DNA from 4 places in the Streptomyces sp. NPDC006733 genome. Region 4 is predicted to be linked to each of the others. Evidence: riboswitches for the same ligand, from Rfam matches in the RefSeq annotation. Region 4 holds a riboswitch; each other region holds the start of a gene.

What was found. A riboswitch is a leader RNA that binds a small molecule or an ion and turns the genes downstream of it on or off. The one in region 4 is predicted to bind cobalamin.
Region 1: it holds a riboswitch for cobalamin, as region 4 does, so the genes downstream of both, ABZ721_RS12355 (hypothetical protein) here and ABZ721_RS21315 (cobalamin biosynthesis protein) in region 4, are expected to answer to the same signal.
Region 2: it holds a riboswitch for cobalamin, as region 4 does, so the genes downstream of both, metE (5-methyltetrahydropteroyltriglutamate--homocysteine S-methyltransferase) here and ABZ721_RS21315 (cobalamin biosynthesis protein) in region 4, are expected to answer to the same signal.
Region 3: it holds a riboswitch for cobalamin, as region 4 does, so the genes downstream of both, ABZ721_RS30630 (HoxN/HupN/NixA family nickel/cobalt transporter) here and ABZ721_RS21315 (cobalamin biosynthesis protein) in region 4, are expected to answer to the same signal.

The regions. Positions count from the first base shown of each region.
Region 1 covers NZ_JBEYJD010000011.1:86,972-94,100, reverse strand. Annotated here, with positions in the region: gene ABZ721_RS12365 (glycoside hydrolase family 2 TIM barrel-domain containing protein) at 1-562, shown strand, start outside; gene ABZ721_RS12360 (hypothetical protein) at 591-719, shown strand; cobalamin riboswitch at 949-1,127, shown strand; cobalamin riboswitch at 2,036-2,191, shown strand; gene ABZ721_RS12355 (hypothetical protein) at 2,179-2,541, shown strand; gene ABZ721_RS12350 (glycosyl hydrolase) at 3,839-5,272, shown strand; gene ABZ721_RS12345 (glycosyl hydrolase) at 5,311-7,129, shown strand, end outside.
Region 2 covers NZ_JBEYJD010000024.1:79,957-87,085, forward strand. Annotated here, with positions in the region: gene ABZ721_RS22035 (ABC transporter permease) at 1-392, shown strand, start outside; gene ABZ721_RS22040 (cobalt-precorrin-6A reductase) at 464-1,222, shown strand; gene cobF (precorrin-6A synthase (deacetylating)) at 1,237-2,025, opposite strand; cobalamin riboswitch at 2,143-2,332, shown strand; gene metE (5-methyltetrahydropteroyltriglutamate--homocysteine S-methyltransferase) at 2,522-4,897, shown strand; gene ABZ721_RS22055 (antitoxin) at 5,206-5,400, shown strand; gene ABZ721_RS22060 (CAP domain-containing protein) at 5,587-6,147, shown strand; gene ABZ721_RS22065 (Asp23/Gls24 family envelope stress response protein) at 6,258-6,731, shown strand; gene ABZ721_RS22070 (hypothetical protein) at 6,766-6,963, shown strand.
Region 3 covers NZ_JBEYJD010000041.1:14,758-21,886, reverse strand. Annotated here, with positions in the region: gene ABZ721_RS30635 (STAS domain-containing protein) at 265-657, shown strand; gene ABZ721_RS30630 (HoxN/HupN/NixA family nickel/cobalt transporter) at 757-1,863, opposite strand; cobalamin riboswitch at 1,891-2,094, opposite strand; gene ABZ721_RS30625 (hypothetical protein) at 2,525-3,025, shown strand; gene ABZ721_RS30620 (hypothetical protein) at 3,043-3,804, shown strand; gene ABZ721_RS30615 (glycosyltransferase) at 3,834-4,904, opposite strand; gene ABZ721_RS30610 (hypothetical protein) at 5,037-5,447, shown strand; gene fxsT (FxSxx-COOH system tetratricopeptide repeat protein) at 5,487-7,129, shown strand, end outside.
Region 4 covers NZ_JBEYJD010000023.1:74,302-81,430, reverse strand. Annotated here, with positions in the region: gene ABZ721_RS21340 (alpha/beta fold hydrolase) at 1-779, opposite strand, end outside; gene ABZ721_RS21335 (class II aldolase/adducin family protein) at 860-1,507, opposite strand; gene ABZ721_RS21330 (FAD-dependent oxidoreductase) at 1,624-3,015, shown strand; gene ABZ721_RS21325 (inorganic phosphate transporter) at 3,250-4,491, shown strand; gene ABZ721_RS21320 (hypothetical protein) at 4,517-4,747, shown strand; cobalamin riboswitch at 4,916-5,043, shown strand; gene ABZ721_RS21315 (cobalamin biosynthesis protein) at 5,171-6,133, shown strand; gene ABZ721_RS21310 (cobyric acid synthase) at 6,130-7,129, shown strand, end outside.

The DNA.
Region 1 (7,129 bases), on a different contig from region 4:
CACCTTCGGCCTGTCGGAGTACGGTGCCGGCGCCAACATCACCCAGCACGCGCTCAACCCCTCCCAGCCCAGCCCGGGAGGCCAGTTCCACCCGGAGGAGTACCAGGCGCTGCTGCACGAGGCGTCCTGGCGGCAGCTCAAGGCCCGGCCCTTCGTGTGGGGCACGTTCGTGTGGAGCATGTTCGACTTCGCTTCGGACGGCCGCAACGAGGGTGGCCGGCCCGGGATCAACGACAAGGGGCTGGTCACCCGCGACCGGGCGACCCGCAAGGACGCCTTCTACTGGTACAAGGCGAACTGGGCCGCCACACCGACGCTGTACATCACCAGCCGCCGCTGGACCGCCCGGACCGTCGCCGCAACGCAGCTGAAGGTCTACTCCAACGCGGCCAATGTCACCGCCGTACTCAACGGCACCGCACTGGGCACGCGCAGCAGCACCGACCGGGTCTTCACCTGGACGGGCGTGACCCTGCGCCCGGGGGCGAACACCATCACCGTCACCGCGACCATCGACGGCACCACCCACACCGACACCGTCACCTGGACCCTCACAACGTGAGCCGACCCTGAACCGTTGCGCCGCCGCGGTGAACGCAACGCCCAACAGCGGCGGTTCGACGCGGAAGACGGGCATCGACGGGGGAGCGGCCGTCGCGGCCGACCGCGACACCGTCATCCGGCTCGGAGACACCATCGCGCTGCGCTACGGCAGCTGACGCCGACGCGCGGCCGCGGTGATGGGCGGGCACGGGGGCGGGGCGTGCGGTGGACGGACCGGCTGCCGTACGCCCCGCGGTGCCGGGCCCCTCAACCCCGGTCGTAGGCGTGGGACCGCGGCCGTTCTTGCGGCCGAGCAGGGCGACTTCCCCATGCGACCGCAGCGCCACGACCAAACCTGTCCGCGGACCCGTTCGGAGAGGGGGTGGACGTACTCGGACAGCCGACTATAGGTTCGTGCCGCAAGGTCCGCGGTGCAGGGAAGCCGGTGTGAATCCGGCACGGTCCCGCCACTGTGACCGGGGAGTGTGCTGCCGTCTGCACGCCACTGGCGAGGTCTGCCGGGAAGGCGGGCGGCACGCGGGGATCCGGGAGTCAGGATACCGGCCGCGGAACGTTCCGTGTTTTCCACGAGGATGGAGCAGACACGCATGGCACCGGTCCGTACCCACGCCCCTGGTGACCCCGCAGAGCGCGCACAACTCACCGCGCACTCATAGACCTTCGAGGCACCCGCCTCGCAGTTCGCCGTCCTACGGTCGCGTCGGCAGCGCACCCACCCGTGCGCCCACCGACGGTCTCGCCGTGCCTCCCCCTGGATCTCACCTGATGAGAGCAGGCATCTATGGACCACCAACTCATCCTGCTTCGTCGCAGGCCGACACCCCGCCGGCACGACCGGCCCCTCTCGTGTGGTGCCCGCCGACGACCTCCTCGACGGGGCGCTGACCGGCACCGAGGCCACCACGGCCAGGTCACCACGCCGGGCAGGACCCGCGGGAGGGCGCGATGAGTCGTCGGCAGTTCGCTCCGCAGCGGATCGACCGGCGTGGCACCTGGCTGGTGAACCGGGACTGGATCATCGACTACACGCGGGCCGGGCGGACCACCGTGGCGCGCTGGTACCAGCTGCGGGCGCAGGCGCCGGGGGAGCTGCGGCATCCGGAGCGGGTGGCACGGATCGAACGGCAGGACTGGTGGGAGCAGGAGGCGTTCACGAGCTGGTACGCGGCCTTTTTGGCGGCGCGCCGTACCGCATTGGCGTCCGTGGATGTCCGGGCCCTGTACGCGGGTGCGGCCTCGGACGTCGTCTCCATCCACGACGCCGCGCAGTGGCTCGGCTACTCCTCCGCGGCCGTCATCCGCGTGTACCGCAGTGTCCGGCCCGGATACTTTCCCGAGCCCGTGACCAGGGTCCCCGGCTGTCACGGCCGCTCCGTTCCCGCCTTCCGCCGCGGCGCGCTGTGGGAGTTCGACCGGCGGCGCGGCGGCCAGCCACCCCCGGTCGGCGAACTCGGCCCGCCGGGAGGCGGAGAGCCCTGCGACGGGACGCGGTCCGCCGAGCTGACGGACCGACAATTTCATGCGCCCGCGTGGGGGGAAAGCCGGTGGGAATCCGGTGCTGACCTGCAACCGTGAGCAGCCTTCCGTGCTGCCACGCGGAGAGCCCACCGTGCGATGTGCCTCGCTTCGCGCTGTCCTGGTCTGCAGAACGGCGTCGTCCTGACCCGGGGCCACGGCGTCACGACCGCTGCCGGTGGCACCCACCAGCGCGACGGCACGAACGGCGCCGCCCACCCCGATCCGGTGGCGACGCCGACCGCGGTCCTCGACACCGCCGCGAGACGGGCGCACTTCTCCGGGGGTGGCACCTGGTACCCGTCGTTCGACGGCTACGCGGTCAGCCGCCTAGCCGCCGAGACCGCGGGTGCCGCCGAGCACTGGAACATTGCCGTCAACGCAACCTCCATCGCGGTGGGCGGCTGCCAGTTCCGCATCAAGACCGGCGACCGGTTTGTCTCGACCCTGACCGCCTTCTGACGTCACCTTGAGAACGGCCGCCGGCTCGACCGGCTCCCACGTCGGCCAGGCGGCCACCTCGCCCGAAGCACCCCCATGCCATCGAGGAGGGCCGAAGCCGACGCGCTGAGTACTCGGGAGTCCGGCTGGGCACCGCGGCGCCGATCACCGATCCCGTCCGCGAACCACCGGAAGTCCTTGGTCACCGCCGGTGTAGGGCAGGACGGCTGCGGCGACAGGCCCGTAGGTGGTGCAGAAGCGGCAGTCGCAGGCGATGAGGGAGTTCGCGGCGCTGTGGGCGGTCGGCCAGTACCGGGACTCACAGGGGCCCGGGTCGAGCGGGGCCCCGGCGCCGGGCACTGACCGTTGGCACCAGGTGCACTGGGCGGCCGCACCCACTCCGGTCTGCTGCAACCGCCGTACAGCGTGGAGGGCCACCTCGAGCGGAACACCCTCCTCGAAAACGGTCGCAGGTGTGCTCTCCAACAGGAGCTTGCTGCGCCAGAGGCTCAGCCCGGTCAGTGCTCTGACCGCGCGCAGAGCCTCTGGCCCACCACTGCCCGAGTCGGTCAACTGCAGGGTGAATTGCGGATCCTCCACGGTCACAGCTCCTTCAGCGACGGGGCTCTCGGTCTCAGTATCTTGACCAGCCGGGCCGGCCGCCGCGGATTTCTCACGCCCGGACGCGGCGAACCGGCCCCTGCGGGGCGGGGTCGTTGTCCGTCACCTGGGCGGCTCGCCAGGCAATCCCGCCGCCGGGTCTTTCGTCCTGTGCCCCCGCGGGCGGCCCGTTCCTCTCGCCGCATCCCTGGGTCCTTACGTCTGGCGGGAGGTGCTGGCCGGGGGTGGAAGTTGCCGGGCCAGTGCTGCCGAGGTGTCGAGCAGAGGGGAGCGGCGTCACAGTAGACGTGTCTTCCGGCACTGTCCATATACCGTTCCAGTAACTTTCGAGTTCTCGGACGATGGTTCAGCAAACGCCGAGCGGGTGTGGGGGTATGTCGCGATTACCCGTCATGGAGCCCTGTTAGGCGCCGTGTTGCGGTCGCTCTGGGGCATTTGGATCCCATCGAAAAATCAGGGCCAACCCGACAATCATGCGCTTAATTGCATACAAGACCTCGTTACTCGCACGTTTTACATGGGCTCTGTCCGATCCATTGACACGGTGATGGCGGAGTCCTAGCTTCCAGGCGTTGGTTCAGCCCCATTTGGGGGGCGACAACGATATCAGGAACGGCCGGGACGCCGTCCCAGAACCGCCCGCATGCAACGTTCTACCAACATCTTCCCCCCACGGGCCGCATGAGAGGGTTCTCCATTGAGACCGAAGATCTTCACGCGCAAGACCGCAGTCGTGCTCGCCGCGCTGCCGCTCGCTGCGGTGGCCTGGCTGGCCACGACGCCCTCGCAGGCGTCGGCGACGGGCGCCTCGACCCCCGCCGCCGTGATCAGCTACTTGCAGCAGATCAGCGGCAACCATGTGGTCAGCGGTGTCCACAACAAGGAGCCGCTGAGCAACCCGTCGCAGTACACCATCCAGGCGCATGCGCTCACCGGCAAGTGGCCGGGCCTGTGGGGCGGCGAGCTGGGCTTCACCGCAGCTGACGTCGCCAACCGCCAGACGATGATCAACCAGGCCAAGACCGAGTGGGCCAACGGCTCCCTGGTGAGCCTGACCTGGCACATGTGCCGGCCGGACGTGGCGACCTGCGAGTTCAACGGCGGGATCAACGGCGCGAAGCTGTCGGACGCCGAGTGGAGCCAGCTGACCACCAGCGGCGCCACGCTGAACAACCAGTACAAGGCCAAGCTGGATGGCGCGGTCCCGTACCTCCAGCAGTTGAAGGACGCCGGGATCCCGGTGCTGTTCCGGCCCCAGCACGAGATGAACGAGGGCTGGGCCTGGTGGGGCGGCCGGCCGGGGGTGAACGGCAGCGCGAAGCTGTTCCAGATCACCCACGACTACCTGGTGTCCAAGGGCCTGGCCAACCTCGTCTGGGTCTGGAACGTCAAGGACGTCGACGGCGGCGCGGCCTCGGTGTCCAGCTACTACCCGGGTGACAGCTACGTCGACGTCGCCAGCCTCGACCCCTGGGTGCACAACTGGCCCAGCAACGAGTGGTACCAGGCGATCCTCAACGTCGCCCACGGCAAGCCCATCTCGTTGGCCGAGGTCGGCACCGTCCCGACACCGTCCCAGCTCGCCTCGCAGCCCCAGTGGGCCTGGTTCATGATCTGGTCCGAGTACCTCACCTCGGCCAACTCCACCGCGGGCCTGCAGGCGACCTTCAACTCCTCTCGGGTCCTGAGCCAGGGCCAGTTCACCATCCCGACGAGTACCCCGCCGACGACTCCGCCCGGTGGTGCGCACACGGGCGCGATCACGGGTGTGGGGGGGAAGTGCGTGGACGTGGCGGCGGCGAGTTCCGCGAACGGCACCGCGGTGCAGCTGTACGACTGCAACGGCTCCAGTGCGCAGTCCTGGACGGTCGGCACCGACGGGACGATCCGGGCGTTGGGCAAGTGCCTGGATGTGACCGGTCAGGGCACCGCGAACGGGACGAAGCTGCAGCTGTGGGACTGCAACGGCTCCGGCGCCCAGCAGTGGAGTGCCGAGTCCGACGGGCATCTGCAGAACCCGCAGTCCGGCCGGTACCTCGACGTGCCCGGCGGCAGTACCGCCAACGCCACCCGCCTGCAGATCTACGACCGCAACACCAACGCCTGGCAGACCTGGCACCTGCCCGCCTGACGACCTCACGCCGCCCCCCACTCGAAAGGCACCCCCTCATGTCCCTACGCGCCCGAACACGCGCGCTCCTGGCAGGCGGCAGCGCGGCTGCGGCCACCACGCTCGCCCTCACCCTCATCGGGGGCACCGCTTCCGCCGCCCCGCCCGCCCCGGCCGGAGTCACCAAGGCCGACGAGATCGCTTACCTCAAGAACCTGACCGGCAACCACGTGCTGTCCGGCCAGCAGGGCGGCGCGAACAGCGACCCGGCCCAGTGGGTGCGCAAGGCCCACGACATCACCGGCCAGTACCCGGGCGTCTGGAACGGCGACTTCGGATTCAGCCAGGACGACATCAACAACCGCCAGACCGTCATCAACGAAGCCAAGACGGAATGGGCCAACGGCACCCTTCCCGGGCTGATGATGCACGCCTGCCGCCCCGACGTGGCCACCTGCTCCTTCGAAGGCGGAGCGAACCCGGTCAAGGGCAGCAAGCTGTCCGACGCCGAGTGGAGCCAGCTGATCACCAACGGCAGCGCACTCAGCACCGCCTACCAGCGCAAGCTCGACCAGTTCGTGCCGTACCTCCAGCAGTTGAAGGACGCGGGGATCCCGGTGCTGTTCCGGCCGCAGCACGAGCTGAACGAGGGGTGGGCCTGGTGGGGCGGGCGCCCCGGTGCGAACGGCAGCGCCCGGCTGTTCCAGATCACCCACGACTACCTGGAGGCCAAGGGCCTGGACAACCTCATCTGGGTGTGGTCTCCGAAGGACGTCGCCGGCGGTGCCTCCCAGGCGGCGAGCTACTACCCCGGCGACAGCTACGTGGACGTCGTCGGCCTCGACGTCTGGGTCAACAAGTTCCCGTCCACCGACTGGTACCAGGCGCTCCAGAACATCGCCAAGACCAAGCCCATGGCGCTGGCCGAGGTCGGCAGCGTCCCGCAGCCAGCGCAGATGGCCACGCAACCCAAGTGGACCTACTGGAACGTGTGGATGAACTGGCTGACCGACCCGGCCTACAACTCCAACGACTCCATCAAGGCCGGCTACTACGACGCCCGCACCTACAACCGGGGCGAGATCACCATCCCGACGGGCACCCCGCCGACGACTCCGCCCGGTGGTGCGCACACGGGCGCGATCACGGGTGTGGGGGGCAAGTGTGTGGACGTGGCGGCGGCGAGTTCCGCGAACGGCACCGCGGTGCAGCTCTACGACTGCAACGGCAGCGCAGCGCAGTCGTGGACCATCGGTTCTGACGGGACGATCCGGGCGCTGGGCAAGTGCCTGGATGTGACCGGTCAGGGCACCGTGAACGGGACGAAGCTGCAGGTGTGGGATTGCAACGGCTCCGGCGCCCAGCAGTGGAGCGCGGAGTCCGACGGGCATCTGCAGAACCCGCAGTCCGGCCGGTACCTGGACGTTCCGGGCGGCAGTACCGCCAACGCCACCCGCCTGCAGATCTACGACCGCAACACCAACGCCTGGCAGACCTGGCACCTGCCCACCGGAGGCAGCACCACCCCGCCCGGCTCGTGCACCCCCAGCCTGGGGGCCGGCGAGTACAACACTCCCGTCTCCTTCGGCGGCAAGACGTACCAGGTCCTCGTGCACGTTCCGTCCCGGGCAGCGGGGGCTCGGCTGCCGCTGGTCCTGGACCTGCACGGCAGCCAGTCCACCGGTGCCGGGCAGCTGGCCTACAGCAACCTGGCGCCCACGGCGGACGCGGGCGGCTTCATCGTGGCCGCGCCGACCGGGGTGGTGCCCGCGGCCAGCGGCTTCATCTGGAACGTTCCGTACGTCACGCCCAGCGGTACCCGTGACGACGTCGGCTTCCTGCGGCAGGTCATCGACACCCTCACGGTGAATGCGTGCG
Region 2 (7,129 bases), on a different contig from region 4:
GCCATCCCCGCTCCCCCTGGGTCGCCCGGATGCTCGGCCGCAACGCGTGGCCCGGCACGGCGACCGCCGGCGGCCTCGCGCTGGCCGGCGGCGGCCGGCTCGTCGTCGCCGACGCCCTCGCCGACGGGGCGCGCGCCCTGGCGATCATCGCGCCGGAGGCGGTCTCCGTGCACCGCGAGAAACCCGCGGGCAGCCCCCGCAACGTCTGGCCCGGCACGATCCGCGAGATCACCTCCGTCGGCAGCCGCCTGCGGCTGCTCGTCACCTCCGAGCAGGCACCCGACCTCGTCGCCGAGATCACCCCGCAGGCCGCCGCCGAACTCGGCCTCACCGACGGCACGCCCGTGTGGACCAGCGTCAAGGCCACCGAGGTCACCCTCGTCACCCTGTGAGCGGCCGGGCGCGCGGCAGCGGCTCGATACACTGCGACGCTGTCCGCGGCGAGGGAAGGGGAACGGCGAACGTGACGCGCCATGTGCTCATCCTGGGCGGCACCACCGAGGCGCGCGCCCTGGCCGCGACCCTGGCCGCCGATCGGGCGCTGCGGGTGACCAGTTCACTGGCGGGACGGGTCGCCGAGCCGCGGCTGCCCGCGGGCGAGGTGCGGATCGGCGGGTTCGGGGGCCCGGACGCGCTGCGGTGCTGGCTGGCCGACCACGCGGTGGACGCGCTGGTCGACGCCACCCATCCGTTCGCCGCCACCATCAGCGCGCACGCCGCGCGGGCGGCGGCCGCCGCCGGCGTCCCGCTGCTCGCGGTGCGGCGGCCCGGCTGGGTGGCGGCCCCGGGCGACCGCTGGCACCCGGCCGACTCCCTGGCCGGGGCCGCCGCGCTGCTCCCGGGCCTCGGCCGGCGGATCTTCCTGACCACGGGCCGGACGGGGCTGGAGGCCTTCGCCGCGACGACCGGCCTGTGGTTCCTGATCCGCTCGGTCGACGCCCCGCGACCGCCCCTGCCCGAGCCGTCGCACGTGCTGCTCGCCAGGGGGCCCTTCACCGTCGAGGGGGAGGCGGAACTGCTGCGCCGGCACCGCGTCGACGTCCTCGTCACCAAGGACAGCGGCGGACCGGCCACGGCGGCCAAGCTCACCGCCGCCCGCGAGGCGGGCGTGCCGGTCGTCGTCGTACGCCGCCCGCCGGTGCCCGGCGGGGTGCCGGTGGTCGCGACCCCCGACGAGGCGGCCGCATGGCTGCGCGCCGCGCCGGCCCGGCTCGACCCTTGACCGGATAAGCCGGATCAGCCGTCGTCGCGGTCGCCGGCGGGGGTGCGGCGCAGCAGATAGGTGTCCATGATCCAGCCCTTGCGGGCGCGGGCCTCGGCGCGCACCTCCTGGATGCGCTCCGCGACGTCGGGCAGCCGCCCCGAGACCAGGATCTCGTCCGGGGTGCCCAGGTACGCGCCCCAGTAGATCGTCACGTCGGCGCCGTCGTCGGGGAGGTGCGCGAAGGCCTGGTGCGCGTCGAGCATGACGACGACGTCGTCGGCGCCCGCGGGGAAGCCCGCGGCCAACTGCCGGCCGGTGGTGATCTGCACGGGCTTCGCGGGCCTGTTCAGCCCGGTGCGGTGCTTGGCGGCCAGCGCCGCGACACTGCTGATGCCGGGGACGACCTCGTAGTCGAACGCGACCGTCCCCCGCCCGAGGACGTCCTCCAGGATGCCCAGCGTGCTGTCGTACAGGGCGGGGTCGCCCCACACCAGGAAGGCGCCGCACTGGTCGTCCGCCAGCTCCGTGGCGATGAACCGCTCGTAGATGTCGGCCCGCCGGTGGCGCCAGTCACCGACCGCCGACGCGTAGACCGGCGACGGCGCCGTGCGGTCCCGGTCGGGGTCGGGAGCGGACACCAGGCGGTGCGGCCGCGTCACGTGCTGCTCGATGATGTCGTGGCGCAACTGCACCAGGTCCGACTTCTCCTCGCCCTTGTCCAGGACGAAGAACACATCGGCCCGGTTGAGCGCCTTGACCGCCTGCAGCGTCAGATGGTCCGGGTCGCCCGCACCGATACCGATGACAAAGATCTTCCTCACGGCGTCGAGTCTGCACCATGCCCCGCGGCCGTGGACGCGGCGGTGTCCCATCTCACCGTCCGGCAGCTGAACACCGCTGACCCCGGCACGCTCTTGGCCTAGGCTGGGCGGTGCAGCTGGTTCGCCCTGTCCGCCAGGCAGGCGCGTCGCAAGAGGGAACCCGGTGGAATTCCGGGACTGCCCCGCAGCGGTGAGTGGGAACGACCGCCGTCATACGCACTGGGACCCGAGACGGGACCTGGGAAGCGACGGCCAGTAGGTGTCTCGTGTCCGTACGAGACGTGCCCGCGAGTCCGAAGACCTGCCACTGCCCGCGCGCCTCGTCGGCGCACGGTGATTCCGGAGACCTCGAGGGCGGGTCGGAGTACACATCAGGCGGGCTCGTGCCGCGTGCGTCGTTCCGGCGCTCGGCGACGGGCGTCCCGTCCGGTCTGTGGTCCCTTCGCGCCGTCGGCTCCCCGGAGTCGTATGGGAGACACTCGCGAAGGAGAGTTCCATGACCGGTTCGACCCGTTCCCCGTCCAGTTCCACGTCCAGTTCCACGACCCGTTCCACGACCGGCTCGCCCGGCACCGCCCGCCCCACCGTGCACGGCTACCCCCGGCAGGGCCGCAACCGCGAGCTGAAGAAGGCGATCGAGGGCTACTGGAAGGGCGCCGTGGGCGCCGACGCCCTGCGGGACGCGGCCGCCGAGCTGCGCCGCACCCACTGGCGGCAGCTCGCCGACGCCGGCATCCAGGAGGTCCCGACCGGCGACTTCTCGTACTACGACCACGTGCTGGACACCAGCGTCATGGTCGGCGCGATCCCCGCGCGGCACCGCGCCGCGGTCGCCGCCGACGCGCTGGACGGCTACTTCGCGATGGCTCGCGGCACGCAGGACGTCGCGCCGCTGGAGATGACGAAGTGGTTCGACACCAACTACCACTACCTGGTGCCCGAGCTGGGCCCGGACACCGTGTTCAGCGCCGACTCCGCCCAGCAGGTCGGCGCGTTGCGGGAGGCGCTCGCGCTCGGCCTCGCCGCGCGCCCGGTGCTCGTCGGCCCGATCACCTACCTGCTGCTCGCCAAGCCCGCCCCGGGCGTCGCGGCGGACTTCGAACCGCTGACGCTCCTCGACCGGCTGCTGCCGGTGTACGCCGAGGTACTGGCCGACCTGCTCGCCGCGGGAGCGGAGTGGGTGCAGCTCGACGAGCCGGCCCTGGTCCAGGACCGCACCCCGGCCGAACTCAACGCCGCCGCGCGCGCCTACCGCGTGCTGGGCGCTCTCACCGACCGGCCCAAGCTGCTGGTCGCGTCGTACTTCGACCGGCTGGGCGAGGCCCTGCCGATCCTGGCCAAGGCGCCCGTCGAGGGCCTCGCGCTGGACTTCACCGGCCCCGCCGCCGCCAACCTCGACGACCTCGCGGCCGTCGGGGGACTGCCCGGCAAGCGCCTGCTGGCGGGCGTCGTCAACGGCCGCAACGTCTGGATCAACGACTACGAGAAGTCGCTGTCCGTCCTGGGCACCCTCCTCGGGCTGGCCGGACACGTCGACGTGGCGTCCTCCTGCTCCCTGCTGCACGTGCCGCTGGACGCCACCGCCGAGCGCGACATCGACCCGCAGATCGCCCGCTGGCTGGCCTTCGCCCGGCAGAAGACCGCCGAGATCGTCACGCTGGCCCGCGGGCTCACCCGGGGCACCGACACCATCGCGGCCGAACTCGCCGCCAACCGCGCCGACCTGGCCTCGCGGGCGGGCTCCGCCCTCACCAACGACCCGGCCGTCCGGGCCCGCGCCGCCGCCGTCACCGACGGCGACGCCCGCCGCTCCCAGCCCTACGCGGAGCGCGCCGCCGCCCAGCGCGCCCTGCTCGCCCTGCCGTTGCTGCCGACGACCACCATCGGCTCGTTCCCGCAGACCACCGAACTGCGCACCGCGCGGGCCGATCTGCGGGCCGGGCGCATCGACACCGCCGCCTACGACGCCCGCATCGAGACCGAGATCCGCGAGGTCCTCTCCTTCCAGGAGAAGGCCGGCATCGACGTCCTGGTGCACGGCGAGCCCGAACGCAACGACATGGTGCAGTACTTCGCCGAGCAGCTGACCGGCTACCTCGCCACCCGGCACGGCTGGGTCCAGTCCTACGGGACCCGCTACGTGCGGCCGCCGATCCTGGCCGGGGACATCTCCCGTCCCGAGCCGATGACCGTCCGCTGGACGCGCTTCGCGCAGTCCCTCACCGACCGCCCGGTCAAGGGCATGCTCACCGGTCCGGTGACCATGCTGGCCTGGTCCTTCGTCCGGGACGACCAGCCGCTGGGCGACACCGCCCGCCAGGTCGCGCTCGCCCTGCGCGACGAGGTGGACGACCTGGAGGCGGCCGGCAGTTCGGTGATCCAGGTGGACGAGCCGGCGCTGCGCGAGACGCTGCCGCTGCGGGCCGACGGCCGCGCCGCGTACCTGGACTGGGCGACGGAGGCCTTCCGCCTCACCGTCTCCGGGGTCCGTCCCGCCACCCAGATCCACACCCACATGTGCTACGCCGAGTTCGGCGACATCTTCCAGGCCATCGACGACCTCGACGCCGACGTCATCAGCCTGGAGGCCGCCCGCTCCCACATGCAGGTCGCGGGCGAGCTGGCCACCGCCGGCTACCCGCGCGAGGTCGGTCCCGGGGTCTACGACATCCACTCCCCCCGCATCCCCGGTGCGGCGGAGGCGGCAGCCCTGCTGCGCAAGGGCCTGGAGGCGATCCCCGCCGAGCGGCTGTGGGTCAACCCGGACTGCGGCCTGAAGACGCGCGGCTGGCCGGAGGCCAGGACCTCGCTGGAGAACCTCGTCGCCGCCGCGCGTGAGGTGCGGAGCACACTGCCGGGCTCGGCTTCCTGACCCGCCCGGGGCCGGGACGGGCACCGCGCAGCCCCGCGCAGGCCCGCCCCGGCCCCGAGCACGGCCCCGGTCACGGCCCCGGTCACGGCCCGGCCGCCGGGCCGGGGGAGACCGCACCCGTTCATCCTTCCGGGCTAAAGGAGCGGTGTTCACCCCGGGCCGCCTCCGGAGGAGCGCTCTGATGGGTGTGCCGCACCGCTCGTGTGCCCGGGCGGCCCGGCTGGACGGTCCGGAAGATCGCCCGTAATGCGAACCTTGTCCGCTGCGGAGATCCTGGAGGTGCTGTCCATCACGCGAGGAGGACCCACATGTCCATGTTGGACAAGATCAAAGGCATGCTCAAGGGCCACGAGGACCAGGCGCGGCAGGGGATCGAGAAGGGCGGCGACTTCATCGACCAGAAGACCCAGGGCAAGTACAGCGGCCAGGTCGACACGGCCCAGCAGAAGCTGAACGAGCAGCTGGGTGGCACTCCTCCGCCCACCGACGAGGCAGGCCGGTAGCCGGCCCGCGCGGCCCGGCCGGCGCGTAGCGCCCACCCCCTGGAGTTCGGCCCGGCGGAACATCGTGATCGCTCCGCCGGGCCTCCGTTCGCCCCACGTCCGGCCCTCGTCGTTACGTCCCTCCGAACCACCGAGGTGCGGTCCCCCGTACGGCGAGCGGCCGCCGGCCCCCGGAAGGTGCCTCCTGTGCGTCACGTTCCCGTACCCGCCCCCCAGCACGTCGGACCGCGCCGGCGGCGCCGGTCGCGCAGCACCCTCTGGGCGGTGGCCGCGGGCCTGCTCGCCGGCGCCGCCGTCGGAGCCGGCGGGAGCCACGGCGCCGTCGCGGCGCCGCGGGCGTACCCGGCCCTGGCCCCGGCGGCGGCCGGCGCGCGGGCCCAGCAGGTGGTGAGCGCCGTCAACGCGCAGCGCGTGAAGCACGGCTGCCGGCGGGTCACGGTGAACGCGAAGCTCACGGCCGCCGCCCAGGGGCACTCCGACGACATGGCCGCGCGCGGCTACTACGAGCACGCGACACCCGACGGCAAGGACCCCGGGGCCCGGCTGACGGCCGCCGGCTACCGGTGGAAGCGGTGGGGCGAGAACATCGGCAAGGGCGCCAAGGACCCCCGAGCGGTCATGGACGCCTGGATGCGCAGCGGAGCCCACCGTTCCAACATCCTGAACTGCACGTTCAAGGAGATAGGCGTGGGCGTGAGCCTGCGCTCGAACGGCCCATGGTGGACGCAGGACTTCGCCGCCCGCTGACCGCGCTCCCGCCCGCGCGACGCCGCCGGTCCGGCCGTTCTCGACGCGCGGCAACGGTGAGGCGTGCATAGCGTGGTCGTGCAGCAGCCCACACGAAGGGACGACGCACCATGAGTGACACCACACCGCGCAACCGGCCCGAGCCCGACCGTTCCGACCCCGGAGGCAAGCAGGGACCGCGCGGCGACGCGGGATCGCGCGGCCGGACCACCATCGCCGACGGCGTGGTGGAGAAGATCGCCGGCATGGCCGCCCGGGACGTCGAGGGCGTGCACGCGATGGGCACCGGCTTCGCCCGGACCTTCGGCGCCGTGCGCGACCGGGTGCCGGGCGGCGGCAAGTCCGTCACCCGCGGCGTGAAGGCGGAGGTCGGTGAGAAGCAGGCCGCCCTCGACCTCGACCTCGTCGTCGAGTACGGCGTGTCCATCGTGGACGTCGCCAACGCGGTGCGCCGCAACGTCGTCGCGGCGGTCGAGCGGATGACCGGGCTCGAGGTCGTCGAGGTCAACATCGCGATCGGTGACGTCAAGCTGCCGGACGAAGAGGACGACGACGAGGACGACCAGCAGCAGCGGGTCCAGTGAGCCGCGAGGCGGCGCGGCAGACGGTGGGCGCACGATGAGCATGGCACTGGTCGGACTGGCCGCGGGCATGGCCCTGGCGTTCGCCGGGTACTTCGGCGGGTTCGGCGCGTTCCTGCTCGTGGCGGCGCTGGGCGCCATCGGCTTCGTGGCGGGCAAGTTCCTGGACGGGGACCTCGACCCGTCCGACTTCCTCCGCGGCCGCGACGACGGCCGGGACCGCTCCCGGCGCTGAGCGCACCGGCCGGCCCGGAACCACCCCGCGGTGGTCCGGACCGGGCCCGGACCGTAAACGCTCTCAAGCGCTGCGGCGGACGTCACGGAACGTGCGCACGCCCGAGCGCCCGGCCCGGTGGCCACCACGCCTTACGACCCCCGCAATGTGCTGGTCACATTGCGGG
Region 3 (7,129 bases), on a different contig from region 4:
AGCTGCTGGGGGAGGCCCTGCAGAAGGATGGTGCGCGGGGCGTTCGGGAGGAGACGAACCATCGGCACCTGCTCGACCACCTGCTGCCCGCCCGCGGCGGACGGATCCGCCCCGCGACGCGAGGCACGGCACCGGGCGTACCCGTCCTCTGGGCAGGGGGGACTGTGTCGTTCCACCTGGGGTAGACAGATACCGTCCACACGGTTCGACGCGGTGGAAGAGGGTCTCGTAAGTGGTGGAGGCGAGAGGGCAGGGGTGGTCACGATGGAGCCGTTGCGGGTGCGTCCGATCGGCCCCGTCCGGCAGGGCGTGGTCGTCCTGGCGGTGTCCGGGGAGCTCGACTGCAACACCGAGCAGCTCTTGGGCGACGCGGCGGGCCGCGCGCTGGGCGACGGGTGCGGACGGCTGGTCCTGGAGTGCTCCGGGGTGACCTTCTGCGACTCCCAGGGCCTCAACCGCTTCCTGCGGCTCCGCGAGCACGCCAGACGGGACGGTGCGGCACTTGTCCTGGCCGCGATCAGCGGCTCGGTGCGACATGTCCTGGAACTCACCGGGGCCCTGCAGGTCTTCGTCCTCGCCAACACCGTCGAAGAGGCGCTGCGCGCGCCCGGCGACGCCGACGCCGACACCCCCTGGCAGGGGATCCCGACCATCTGACCGCGCTCGTACCGTGCCCCGAAGGGCACGGTACGAGGCACCGCGAAGGCGCTCCGTCCGGGAACGGGTGGAGGGCAACCCCCGACTGCGGTTGAGAGCTCAGCTGCCTTCCGCAGCCCGCACCGTCCAGCGCTCCTCGACCTTCGCCAGCCGCCAGTAGGACAGGGCTGCCGCCCAGACGAGGACGAACAGTCCGACAATGACGTAGCCGACGTTGTCCAGGTCCAGTCCGGCCACCCAGCCGGTGAGCGCATCCGTCAGTTGGAGCTTGTCGTGCAGGACCCCGACCAGCTCGATGGTGCCGATGACAAAGGCCACCGCGATCGACAGGCCGGTGATGGCCAGGTTGTAGAACACCTTCCGCACCGGGTTGGAGAAGGCCCACTGGTAGGCGAAGTTCATGAACGTTCCGTCGAGGGTGTCGAACAGGCTCATCCCGGCGGCGAACAGCAGCGGCAGGCACACGATCGCGTACCAGGGCAGCCCCGCCGCGGCGCCGCTTCCGGCCATCACCATCAACGTCACCTCGGTTGCGGTGTCGAAGCCCAAGCCGAACAGCAGCCCGATCGGATACATCTGGCCCGGTCGGGTGATGGATTTCGTCAGCCGCCCCAGGACACGGTTCATGAATCCCCGTGAGTCCAGGTGCGCTTCGAGCGCGGCCTCGTCGTAGTTGCCGCCCCGCATCGCTTTGAAGATGCGCAGGATGCCCAGCAGCGCCACCAGGTTGAGAGCGGCGATCGCGTACAGGAACGTTCCGGAGACGCTGGTGCCGATCACCCCGAGCGTCTGATGCGTTGCGGAGTCGTCGTTCATCAGCGTTCCGGCCAGTTGCGCGCCGCAGGCCACCAGCGCGGCCATGGCGACCACCACGCTGGAGTGGCCGAGGGCGAACCAGAAGCCGACCGACACCGGGCGCTTGCCGTCGGCCATCAGCTTGCGGGTGGTGTTGTCGATGGCGGCGATGTGGTCGGCGTCGAAGGCGTGCCTCATACCCAGGGTGTAGGCGGTCACCCCCAGTCCGAGGCCGAACGCCTCGGACCCGACGCGGTAGTTGTTGGGCACCACCAGCACCAGCAACACGCCGAAGGCGACGACGTGCAGGGCGAGAATCACCGCCAGCAGCCCGGCGGTGCGGACGGTGTCCTGGCGCCGCCAGTGGAAGGCTGCCCGGCCGCGAGCAGGGCTCTGCTCAGGCAGAGTCATACGGTCACGCTCCAACACCTCGTGGATCACTTCGTGAGATGCCGTGGCCGGTCTCCTGGCTGACGGATCACCGCGCTCGTCCCTGCCTTCCCGGCCTTTCGGCCAGTGACACCGCCGGGGGCGGAAGGGGACGAGCACTCCCCGATCACAGTGGCGAGGGCCGCTCCGGCCTTTGTCCCCTTGGCGGAGACAGCACCGGTCTTCCCGAACACCACGACCTGGCCACCCTAAAAGGCGCTGGTGACGGCCACAAGTGGCGCACTGAGCGATGTGATATTTCCCGCTCGGGCGGTGCTCAGGAGTCGGGATCGGGCGTGGTCCACCCTGGCGGAGAGGCGACGGCAGGGCTGCGGGGCGTCAGCGTCGAGGAGCGGCGCGGTACCGAGGCCCCGCACCCCGCTGAGCGGAGGTCACTTCCTGCGGGCCACGGCGCCGGAACTCGCGACCCGCACGGAACTCCGGTCGGATGGCCCTCAGCGTGCGGAGGGTCAGGGCGGCCGTCCCGCCTGCGGCCCGCCGAGGGTGAACTGCCTACCGCCACACCGCCGGTGCCTCTCCGACCTGGCGCAAATCCTGTGTTAGCGTCCATCGCGGGTCCGCGCGACCGGCGGGCCGTCATCTGTTGAGGGGAAGTATGCGCGCCTTTCGATGGGCTGCGAGCGTGTCGCTCGCGGTGGCCTCACTCGTCGGATCGTCCTGTGCCACGGCCAGCGCGGCAGCGCTGTCGCCGCCGGCGCCCAGCCCTGTTGTGGTGCACCAGACTGGACCGGAGGCGCGGGCTGCGGACATCGGCCTGTTCCTGACGGACGGCGATGAGGTCCATTACTCCACGTGGACGAAGAACTCGCCCGCCGCCATGTCCGGGCATGGCTGGTGGATCAAGGGCACCACGAAAGCCACCAAGGCCAAGGTGACCATCTGGCTGGAGGTGAAGTCCGGCAGCAGTTGGCGGGTGGTCGGTCAGGGCACGAAGACGGTCTATCCGGGTGGCGGCAGCGCCCGGCGGGCGACGGCCCGCATGGTGTGCGCGGCGGGTCCGATCCCGGCAGGGAAGACGTACACGTACCGCACGCGGATTGACGTCGACCTCATCGGTCACGCGGACAGCGCCGAACAGGCCGTGACAACGCCGAAGGCGTACCCCTGCCTTCCCACCTCGTAGCCGCGAAGCGACAAGCGATGCCTTTGACCGGTATGGAGTCGACGCTGATCGTCAGCCTGATGGGCTCGATCGAACTGCACGACTGGGTCGGTCGCCGGTACGCGGACGGCGCGGACGACGACGCGTTCATCCTGATCGTCCGGCAGAGCGTCATGCAGGGGATGGCAGCATTCCACCGCTCGAAGGAGTCCTCCCGTATCCGCTGGCGTCACCACGACGCCGGTGACGCGTGGACCGGCAGCTCCGAGGCACCGGAGCTGCTCTGGCTGCAGGTCGACACGGCCGACACCGGAGAGGGCCGGGTGCCGCTGCAGCCCATCGGCACCTTGCTGGAGCGGGTGCTCGGGCGGGTGGGCACGCCCAGCATCGTCCAGGGGGATTTCCTGCTGCCCCTGGGCGAGTTCACCGGTGAACCGATCGAGTTCGCCTACGACCGGGACTGGTTCGCGTTCTCCGACCCCGCCTGGTCAGAAGTGATCGGCATCGAGCTGTACGCGTCCTCAACCGACAGCGCCCGGGCCGATGCCGTCCTCGGCGCCGCGCAGACCTGGCTGGGTGACGCCGCTGTCCTGGAACGGGGTGACCGGCCCGATCCGGGACCGGTGGAGTTCCGCGGCTCTCAGTACGTTCCGCTGGACTTCCTCGCACACGCCGACTGCACCGTCCACGAGTGGTCGATCGAGCTGCTGGCCTGGCTCACCGAAGTCCTCGGCTGGGCGATGCGGGACGCCGGTTGCGGGGATCATGGCTTCGTGCGGCTGCGGCGGGCACCCGCCTGACGGCAACGCACCCTGTCCGCACACGCACGTCAGCAGAGCGCGTCCAGCAGCGCTTCCAGGCGGAGTGTCGAGGGCTGCGCCGTGAAGGACTGCTGGACTTCCCGCCGGGCCCGAGCTGACAGGCTCGCTCGCAAGCTCGCGTTGTCACGCAGTTCCACAACGGCCGCCTCGAGGCCGTCGAGATCCAGGTCGATCAGCAGGCTGGTCTCTCGGTGGCGTGCGACCGGGGCGTAGCCGTCGATCGCGGTGCAGACCGTCGGGACTCCGACGGCCATCGCCTCGATCAGGGCTTGCGGCAGGTGTTCGTACCGGCCCGGGAAGATCGCGGCGTCTGCGTGGCGCAGCAGGGCCACCCGGGCTGTGATCTCCGAGGTCTGGATCAGCGACAGGCGCTCGGGATGGCGCTGCGCGATCTCGACGACGGCGGTCTCGCCCTTCGTGCCGGGCTCGAGCCCGTGCCCGATCATCAGGAGGACGGTTCCGGTCCGGGGATAGACCCGGTCGGCCCAGACCTCGGCGAGCCGGGGCGCGCCTTTCCAGTCGGCGAATCGTCCCAGGTACACCGCGTAAGGATGCGGGACGGGCCGCGGCATGGGGGTGTCGGCGAAGAAGGCGGGCGGGAGGGAGATGGGCGCGACGGAGACAGTGGCGTGCGGCAGCTGCCGGCGCAGGGTGAGGGCATGGCGCGCGTTCAGGGTCCAGACGTGGCGCAGCTCGTCGAGGCCCGACAGATCGGAGCCCACCGCACTGTTCGGCGTGTTGGGCCGCTCCCACAGCAGTGCGGCGCGCGGGAGTTGGGCCAGGGCGCTGATTGCCTGCTGGGCCGGCCCGCGCTCGCGCGGCAGGCCCAGGACCAGGACGCGGACGCCGCTCCGCGCCACGTCGCCGGCCTCCGCGAAGAGTCCCGCATAGGAACGCTGTTCGACCTGGCGCCCGTTCTCGCGGTGTGCGACACCGACCGGCGCGAGGATTCGCGTACGCCAACCGACGCCTTCGAGCAGATCCGCATAGCGGCCGGCCAGCGTGCCAACACCCGAGTCGGAAAAGGGGCTGCCCGCCACCAGCGTCAGCGCCCGTTCCCGGGCGCGACGGTCGGCCATAGGACCTCCTGGTGCAACGTCACATGCGCTGCCTGTAGGGCATTATTTGCTCCTCCACCGGGTTCCGCGAGGCTGAACGCCGTTAATCTCGAAAGACGCAGCCGCGCGACCGTGTACGAGAGGGCCCTCGCCATGATTGGTCTGGAACTGGCAGCCGGATACCTGATTGCCTGGGCGGTGCGCAAGGCACGGCATGTCGCGGGTCGGCTCGACGGTGAGGTGGACGCGGCGCTGGACGTCGGCCTCGACCGCCTCCATGGCGTGGTCGCCGCGCAGCTCGGCGAGGACAGCGCCCTGCGGGCCCTGGAGGAAGAGGCGCGGGACGGCGACGCGGTGGCCGACCGGACGCGCACGCGGGTGATGCTGGCGCTGGAGGACGCGGCCGAGAAGGACCCGCAGTTCGCGAGGGCACTGGCGGACGTCCTCGAGCAGCTGAACGAGCTGAAGGAGCAGGCCGCGGCGGGCGGAATCGACCTGCGCGGCGCCTCAGGGGTCCAGGTCAATCAGGCGTCGGGGAATCTGCAGGTCAACCGGTTCAGCTAGCGGTCTGGGCCGAGCGAGCGGTGGTGGGAGTCGCACGTCATGCTGTCCGATCAGGAGACCACTCTCGCGGCCGCGGCGGCATCGGCCCTGTGCACCGCGCTGTCCGGGGCGGACGGGTCGCTTCACGCCGCGTCGGTGGCCGTCGAGCGGGTGTTCCCCGGCCTGCACGGGGCACCCACCGGGGCGGACCTGGCGCGGGCCCACCGCGAGCTCCGGGACGCGGGCGGGCCGGGCCGGGACAGGGCCCGCCTGGACCTGGAGCGCGACTGGCGGGCGTCGTTCGAGGACCTCCTGCGGCAGGATCCGGACGCCAGGGCGCGGCTCGCCACCTTGCTGGCCGATCTGGGTGCCCTTGACCCGGAGGGCCCGCCGGCGCCGGGGCGACCGGGGCAGAATCCGCCGCCGACCGCCAATGTGCCGATCCAGCTCAACTTCTTTGCGCCGACCGATCCTGCGGGCCACCGGGCCGCGGCAGGCCGCCACCGCCTGCTGCTCTGGCAGGTACCGCCCCGCAATCGAAGCTTCACGGGCCGACAGGACGTACTGGACGATCTCCGTGCCCGGCTGCGGCGTGACCACCGTGCGGTGGTGCAGGCGCTCCGGGGCTGGGGCGGCGTCGGAAAGACGCAGATCGCGGTGGAGTTCGCCCACCGCAACAGTGGCGACTACGGGCTGATCTGCTGGATCGATGCCGAACGCACCGATCTGATCGGCGAACAGTACGCCGAGCTGGCGATCGAGCTGAAGGTGGCCGAGGTGGGGGCGGACACTCCCACCGCCGTCCGGGCTGTGCGGTCGCATCTGCAGCACACCGCCGACTGGCTGGTGATCTTCGACAATGCCGAATCGCCGCACGACCTGGTGGCCTGGCTGCCGCAAGGACCGGGCCACGTGATCATCACCTCCCGTCACCAGCGCTGGGGGGAACTGGCCCGACCGGTGGACGTGGACGTACTGCAACGGGCAGAGTCGATCGCGCTGCTGCGGACCGCGGATCCCGCCCTCGATGCGGCCGACGCCGACCGGTTGGCGGAACAACTGGGAGACCTGCCCCTGGCCCTCGCCCAGGCGGGCGGGTACCTCACCGAGACGGGATGCCGGCCGGCCGAGTACCTGGACTCGCTGGCGGCCCGAGCCCCCGCGCTGCTCAACACCGGCCAGCCGACGACCTACCCGCGGTCGTTGGTGGCCACGGTGGCGCTGGCGACGAAGCGGCTGTCCGCCGTCGACCCCGCTGCCTTGGGGATGATGCTGCTGTGCGCCTTCCTGGCTCCCGAGCCGGTCCCGCTCAGCCTGCTCGCGCTGGCCCGGGCACCGCGCGGCGCTGCGGACGATCCGTTCGCCCGGCTGGCTGCGCTGAGTGCCGACGACCCGGTGGCGCTGCGCCAGTGCATCGGGACGATCACCAACTTCGGGATGGGCAAGCCCAGCACCGACGGGATTGTGCTGCACCGGCTGACGCAGGCGATCGTACGGGCGCAGTTGACGGCCGATGAGGCGGAGCGAGCCCGCTCCATGATCGACGACGTGCTCGTCGCGGCGGATCCCGGCGATCCGGCCCATCCCGCCTCGTGGACGTCCTGGGCCCGGCTGTTGCCGCATCTGCTCGCCGTCGACCCGGCGGGCAGCGCCAACCCCGCCCTGCGGGCCCTCGCCTGCAACGCCACCTGGTACCTGCTGAC
Region 4 (7,129 bases):
AGAACGGGCGAATCGAGGATCAGCCCGCTGATCCGGTTCCGCAGCGCCGAGTGGTCGGCGGCCCGCAGGGCCATCGTGGCGCCCGTCGAGAACCCGTAGAGCACGAACCGCTCGGCGCCGTACTCCACCGCGTACCGCATCGCCGCGTCCAGGTCGCGCCACTCGGTGTCGCCGAGGTGGCCGAGGCCGTCGGGCGAGGCCGGGGCGCCGGGGTCGTTGCGGTAGGCGAGGTCGAGCACCGGGAAGCGGTGGCCGCTGAGGGCGGGCAGCACGTTGAGCGGGAGTTCGCGGGTCGTGCCCAGGCCGTGCACGGCGATCACCCAGGTCGGGCGGACGCCGGGCACGAACCACGCGGGCAGCGGGCCCAGTTCGCCCGGCACCAGCACCTCGGCGTAGTCGAGCCCGAGGGCGGCGCGCGGGTCGCCCGCGTGCACCTGGGCCGTCAGCCGCACCTGGGTGCCGGGGTCCAGCGCGCCGCTGTAGACGCGGTCCAGGCGGCGGGCGACCGTGTCGGGCGTCGTCCACAGCACCTCGCCGACCGCCGCGTGCACGCCGTCGCCCGTCAGGCCGTAGACACCCGGCCGCAGGGAGACCTGCGCGCGCGTCATGGTGACCTGGCCCGCCGCGGTGGCGTGGACGGTGAGCCGCCCGTCCGGCTCCACACTGTCGGGCGACGGCTTGAGGGCGAGGTCGGACACGTACCGTCCGGCCGCCACAGCGGCCGCCCCGGCACCGAGCACGGTGGTGGCGGCCACGGCCGCCACGGTTCGCTTACGCATCGGTACCAGTGTCGACCGGGCGGCCCGATGCGGCCAGTGGACGTCGGCCGCCCGTGTCAGCGGCGGCCACCGGGGCGGTGTCAGCCGGGCTGGCCGTAGCCGCGCAGCCGGCCGGCCGCCTCGTCCATCTGCGCGTCCGACAGCAGCGCGGGGCTCAGCCCGGGGACCGAGCGGGCGGTGAGCCAGACCCGGCACATCCACTCCAGCTGCGCCGTCCGGTCGTACGCCTGGTCCAGCGTCCGCCCGTACGCGACCGTGCCGTGGTTGCGCATCAGGCACGCGCTGCGGTCGCGCAGCGCCTCCAGCACCCGCTCGGCCAGCTCGTCCGTGCCGTAGAGGGCGTACCCGGCGACCCGGACCGGGCCGCCCATCGTCGCCGCCACGTAGTGGACCGACGGCAGCTCGTCGACCAGCGTCGAGACGGCGGTGGCGTGCACCGCGTGGGTGTGCACGACGGCCCGCGCGTCCGTGCCGCGGTAGACGGCCAGGTGCATCGGCAGCTCGCTGGTGGGGCGCAGCCGCCCGGAGACCTGCCGGCCGTCCAGGTCGACGGCGACGGCGTCGACCGGTCCGAGCCGGTCGTAGGGCACGCCGGTCGGGGTCACCAGCACCAGGTCGCCCACGCGGACCGAGACATTGCCGGACGTACCGACCACCAGGCCGTCCGCCACACTGCGCCGGGCCGTGGCGACCAGGTCCGACCAGGCTTTCTCCAGGGCATCGCGCATCCGTCGATCCTTACAGGTTGGCCGTTGCCGCGTGCTCGCGGGGCGCAGTAGCGTCCGGCACACCACCGGCCGCACAGCACGGCCGCACCGGATCGCACACGGATTGCAGGGGCATCATGACCACCGTCAACGGCGGCATCTCCTTCTGGTACTCGCGGACCGGCGTGCCCGTGCCCCGCGAGCCGCTGCCCGGGGACACGACCGCCGACGTCTGCATCGTCGGCGGCGGCTACACGGGGCTGTGGACGGCCTACTACCTGAAGAAGGCCGTGCCGTTCCTGCGCATCATCGTGCTGGAGCAGAAGTTCTGCGGCTACGGCGCATCCGGGCGCAACGGGGGCTGGCTCTACAACGGAATCGCCGGGCGGGACCGCTACGCGAAGCTGCACGGGCACGACGCGGCCGTCGCGCTGCAGCGCGCGATGAACGAGACGGTGGACGAGGTGGTGCGGGCCGCCGCCGAGGAGGGCATCGACGCCGACATCGTCAAGGGCGGGGTGCTGGAGGTGGCGCACTCCCCCGCGCAGCTCGCCCGGCTGAAGGCCTTCCACGAGGCGGAGGTGGCCTTCGGCGAGAAGGACCGGCTGCTGCTGGGGGCGCGCGAGTCCGCCGAGCGGATCCGGGTCGCCGGGACCTCCGGCGGCACCTGGACGCCGCACGGCGCTCGTATACAACCGGTGAAGCTGCTGCAGGGGCTGGCGCGGGCCGTCGAGGCGCTGGGCGTGGTGATCCACGAGTCGACCGCGGTGACCGCGATCAGGCCGAAGCACGCGGTCACCGCGTACGGCACCGTGCGCGCCCCGTACGTGCTGCGCTGCACGGAGGGCTTCACCGCGTCGCTCAAGGGGCAGAAGCGGTCCTGGCTGCCGATGAACTCCTCGATGATCGCCACCGAGCCGCTGCCGCGGGCGATCTGGGACACCATCGGCTGGGACGGCCGCGAGACCCTCGGCGACATGGCGCACGCGTACATGTACGCGCAGCGCACCGCCGACGACCGGATCGCGCTGGGCGGTCGCGGGGTGCCGTACCGCTTCGGCTCGCGGACCGACAACGACGGGCGCACCCAGCCGGCCACGGTCGAGGCGCTGCGCGAGATCCTGGTCCGCTTCTTCCCCGCGACCGCCGGGGCGGCCATCGACCATGCCTGGTCAGGGGTGCTGGGTGTGCCGCGCGACTGGTGCGCGAGCGTGACGCTCGACCGGGCCACCGGGCTCGGCTGGGCGGGCGGCTACGTCGGCAGCGGCGTCGCGACGGCGAACCTGGCGGCGCGCACGCTGCGCGACCTGGTGCAGCTGGACTCGGGCCAGGGCCACGGCACGGAGCTGACGGCGCTGCCCTGGGTCGGGCACCGGGTGCGGCGCTGGGAGCCGGAGCCCTTCCGCTGGATCGGGGTGCACGGGATGTACGCGGCCTACCGCGGCGCGGACCGCCGGGAGCTGGCCGGGCGCAGCGCCGGGACGGACCCGGTGGCGCGCGTCGCGGACCGGATCTCCGGACGGCACTAAGCGGAATCCGCGGACGGTTTCGTACCAATTTTCCGGGTGGCGCCGGCCCCGGTGGCGAGCTGCTAAGGGGCCGGGTTCCCGTGGGGCGCCTGAACCGTCCCAACACCCGTCGTGGCCTGAAGAATCGGGTGCCCGGACACCGGCACCACGCAGCCGCCGCCAGTTAACCTTCCGTTCACCCAGGCTCCGTACGGTCGCCATCGCCACTGTCCGATCAAACGATTGCCTGGGTAAATGGAACACATCACGCTCCTGATCGGAATCGTGATCGTGACCGCTCTCGTGTTTGACTTCACGAACGGTTTCCACGACACCGCCAACGCGATGGCCACCACCATCTCCACCGGCGCACTCAAGCCCAAGACGGCGGTGGCCATGTCCGCCGTGCTGAACCTCGTCGGCGCCTTCCTCTCCGTGGAGGTCGCCAAGACCATCTCCGGCGGCATCATCGACGAGAGCGCCGGGATCCGGCCCGAAGTCATCTTCGCGGGCCTGGTCGGCGCCATCGTCTGGAACATGCTGACCTGGCTGGCCGGGCTCCCGTCCAGCTCCTCCCACGCACTGTTCGGCGGCCTGATCGGCGCCACCCTGGTCTCCGTCGGCGCCCACGGCGTCAACGGCGACAAGGTCGTCATGAAGGTCCTGATCCCGGCGCTCGCCGCCCCGATCGTCGCGGGCCTGGCGGCGATGCTCGCCACCAAGCTCACCTACCGCATCGGCCGCAACAGCGACCCGAAGGCGACCGCCAAGGGGTACCGGGCCGGGCAGATCGCCTCGGCCGGCCTGGTCTCGCTCGCGCACGGCACCAACGACGCGCAGAAGACCATGGGCGTCATCACCCTCGCGCTGATCACCGGCGGCGTCGTCGCCCCGCACGCCGACCCGCCGATGTGGGTCATCGTCTCGGCGGGCACCGCCATCGCGCTCGGCACCTACCTCGGCGGCTGGCGCATCATCCGCACCATGGGCAAGGGCCTCACCGACATCGAGGCGCCGCAGGGCTTCGCCGCCCAGACCGGCGCGGCGGCCACCATCCTGGCCTCCTCGCACCTCGGCTTCGCGCTCTCCACCACCCAGGTCTGCTCCGGCTCCGTCATGGGCTCCGGCGTCGGCCGCAAGGGCGCCGTGGTCCGCTGGAGCACCGCCGGCCGCATGGTCGCCGCCTGGGGCCTGACGCTGCCCGCCGCCGGCCTGGTGGCCGCCGGAGCCGCGCTGCTGGCCGACCAGGGCAGTTGGGGCGTCACCGCGGTCGCCGTGCTGGCGCTCACCGCCTGCACCGCGATCTGGCTGGCCTCGCGCCGCAAGCCGATCGACCACAGCAACGTCAACGAGCTCCCGGCCGAGTCGCAGGGTGCGGTCACCGCCGCCATCGCGGCCGTCAGCCCGCCGCCCGCCGGCCACGTCGCCCCGCTCGCCGCGACCATCCCGGCCCCCGCGGTCATCACCACCGCCGACGCCACGCCGGCCACGGCCTGATCCCGGCCCGGAAGGAATCCGCACCATGCAGATCGACTGGCAGGCCCTCGGCACCGTCCTCGGCGTCACCCTCGCGGTGACCATCGGGCTGGTGGGCGTCTTCACCCTCGGCATCGTCGGGCTCGCCAAGCGGGAGTCCGCCGACGGCGCCGCCGCCTCCGGCGGAACCGCCGCCCTGACCCGGACCGGCGCCTACGCGTGCTTCGCGCTCTGCGCGGCGGCCGTCGCGTACGGCATCTTCCTGATCGTCGCCTGATCCCCGCCTGATCCCCGCTCGACCGCCGGCGTCGCCGGCGCGGCACCGCCGAAGGCCCGCACCCCGCACCGCGGGTGTGGGCCTTCGCACATCTTCCGTCGCAGGTCAACAGTGAGTTGACGGGGTTCCCGGCACGTGGTGGACTGCCCGGTGCCATACGGCGGCAGGAGAGGAAGTCCGGTGCGAATCCGGCGCGGTCCCGCCACTGTCACCGGGGAGTGCACCCCACCCGAACACCACGGCCGAGCGATCGGCCGGTCGGAGCGGGGTGCGCGCATCCGGGAGCCAGGAGACTCTCCGCCGCCGGTCACGTCGAACCAGGGCGCGGACCCTGAGTGAGGACTCCTGCCATGCCCGGCCGCCGTCGTACCCCACCGGATTCCCAGGCCCTGTCCCGTCGAGGCATGACGGCGGGCTGACGCCGTGCGCGCCGGACACGCCCTCGCGTGCGGCACCGCCCTCGGCCACCTCGCCGACCTGATCGCCGGAGATCCGCGCCGCGGCCACCCGGTCGCCGGGTTCGGACGTGCCGCGGCCGCCGCCGAACGCCGCCTGTGGCGCGACCACCGCGGCAGCGGCGCGCTCTGGACGGCGCTGTGCGCGGGCGGCGCGACCGCCGCCGCCGCGCTCGCCGCCCGCTCCGTACGCTCCTCCCCCGCCGCCGCCATCGCGCTGACCGCGACCGCCACCTGGTCGGTGCTGGGCGGCGCCTCGCTGGGCCGCGAAGCGCTGGCCATCGGCTCCGCGCTGGAGGCGGGCGACCTGGAGGTGGCGCGCGAGCGGCTGCCGAACCTGTGCGGCCGCGACCCGCAGTCGCTGGACGCCGCGCAGATCGCGCGGGCCGTCGTGGAGTCCGTCGCCGAGAACACCTCGGACGCCGTCGTCGGCGCCCTGGTGTGGGGCGCGGCCGCCGGGGTGCCGGGGCTCGTCGGCTTCCGCGCGGTCAACACCCTGGACGCGATGGCCGGCCACAAGTCGCCGCGCTACCGCCGGTTCGGCTGGGCCGCCGCCCGCCTCGACGACGTCGCCGGCTGGCCCGGCGCCCGGCTGACCGCCGTCCTCGCCACCCTCGCCGGCCCCGACCCGCGCGGCGCGCTGCGGGTCTGGCGCGCCGACGCCGCCGGCCACCCCAGCCCCAACGCGGGCCCCGTGGAAGCCGCGTTCGCCGGCGCCCTGGGCGTCCGGCTCGGCGGCACGCTCGCCTACGCCGGCCGCGTGGAGCACCGCGCCGTGCTCGGCCCGGCAGGCCGGCCGCCCGAAGTCGCCGACATCGCCCGCGCCGTACGGCTCTCGCGCCGCGTCGGCGCGCTGGCGCTGGCGGTCTGCGTCGGCGGGCGGCTGGCCGCGACCGCGCTGTCACCGTCCCCCCAGGGAGGAACCCGATGAGCGGAACGCGTCCCACCGGCGGAGGGCTGCTGGTCGCCGGGACCACGTCCGACGCGGGCAAGAGCGTCGTCACGGCCGGCATCTGCCGCTGGCTGGTCCGGCAGGGCGTGAAGGTCGCGCCCTTCAAGGCGCAGAACATGTCGCTCAACTCGTTCGTGACGCGCGAGGGCGCCGAGATCGGCCGGGCACAGGCGATGCAGGCGCAGGCCGCCCGCGTCGAGCCGACGGCGCTGATGAACCCGGTGCTGCTCAAGCCGGGCGGCGACCGGACCAGCCAGGTCGTGCTGATGGGCCGGGCCGTCGGCGAGATGAGCGCCCGCGGCTACCACGGCGACGGCGGGCGCGGCAGCGCACTGCTGCCCACCGTGGTGGAGTGCCTGGCCGAACTGCGGGGCACGTATGACGCGGTGATCTGTGAAGGGGCGGGCAGTCCGGCCGAGATCAACCTGCGGCGGAACGACATCGTCAACATGGGCCTGGCCCGCGCCGCCCGGCTGCCGGTCGTGGTGGTCGGGGACATCGACCGGGGCGGCGTCTTCGCCTCGTTCTTCGGCACCACGGCGCTGCTGAGCGCCGAGGACCAGGCGCTGCTCTGCGGCTACCTCGTCAACAAGTTCCGCGGCGACGTCTCGCTGCTGGAGCCGGGCCTGGACATGCTGCGCGGGCTGACCGGCCGCTCGGTGTACGGGGTGCTGCCGTTCGCGCACGGGCTGGGCATCGACGAGGAGGACGGACTGCGCGTGTCGATGCGCGGCGCCGTCCGCGAGTCCGTCACCGCCGCGCCGCACGGCGCGGACCTGCTGCGGGTCGCGGTCGTCGCCGTGCCGCTGATGTCGAACTTCACCGACGTGGACGCGCTGGCCGCCGAACCGGGCGTCGTGGTGCGCTTCGTCGACCGGCCGCAGGAGCTCGCCGACGCCGACCTGGTGGTGCTGCCCGGCACCCGGGGCACCGTCAGGGCGCTGGCCTGGCTGCGCGAGCGCGGGCTCGCCGACG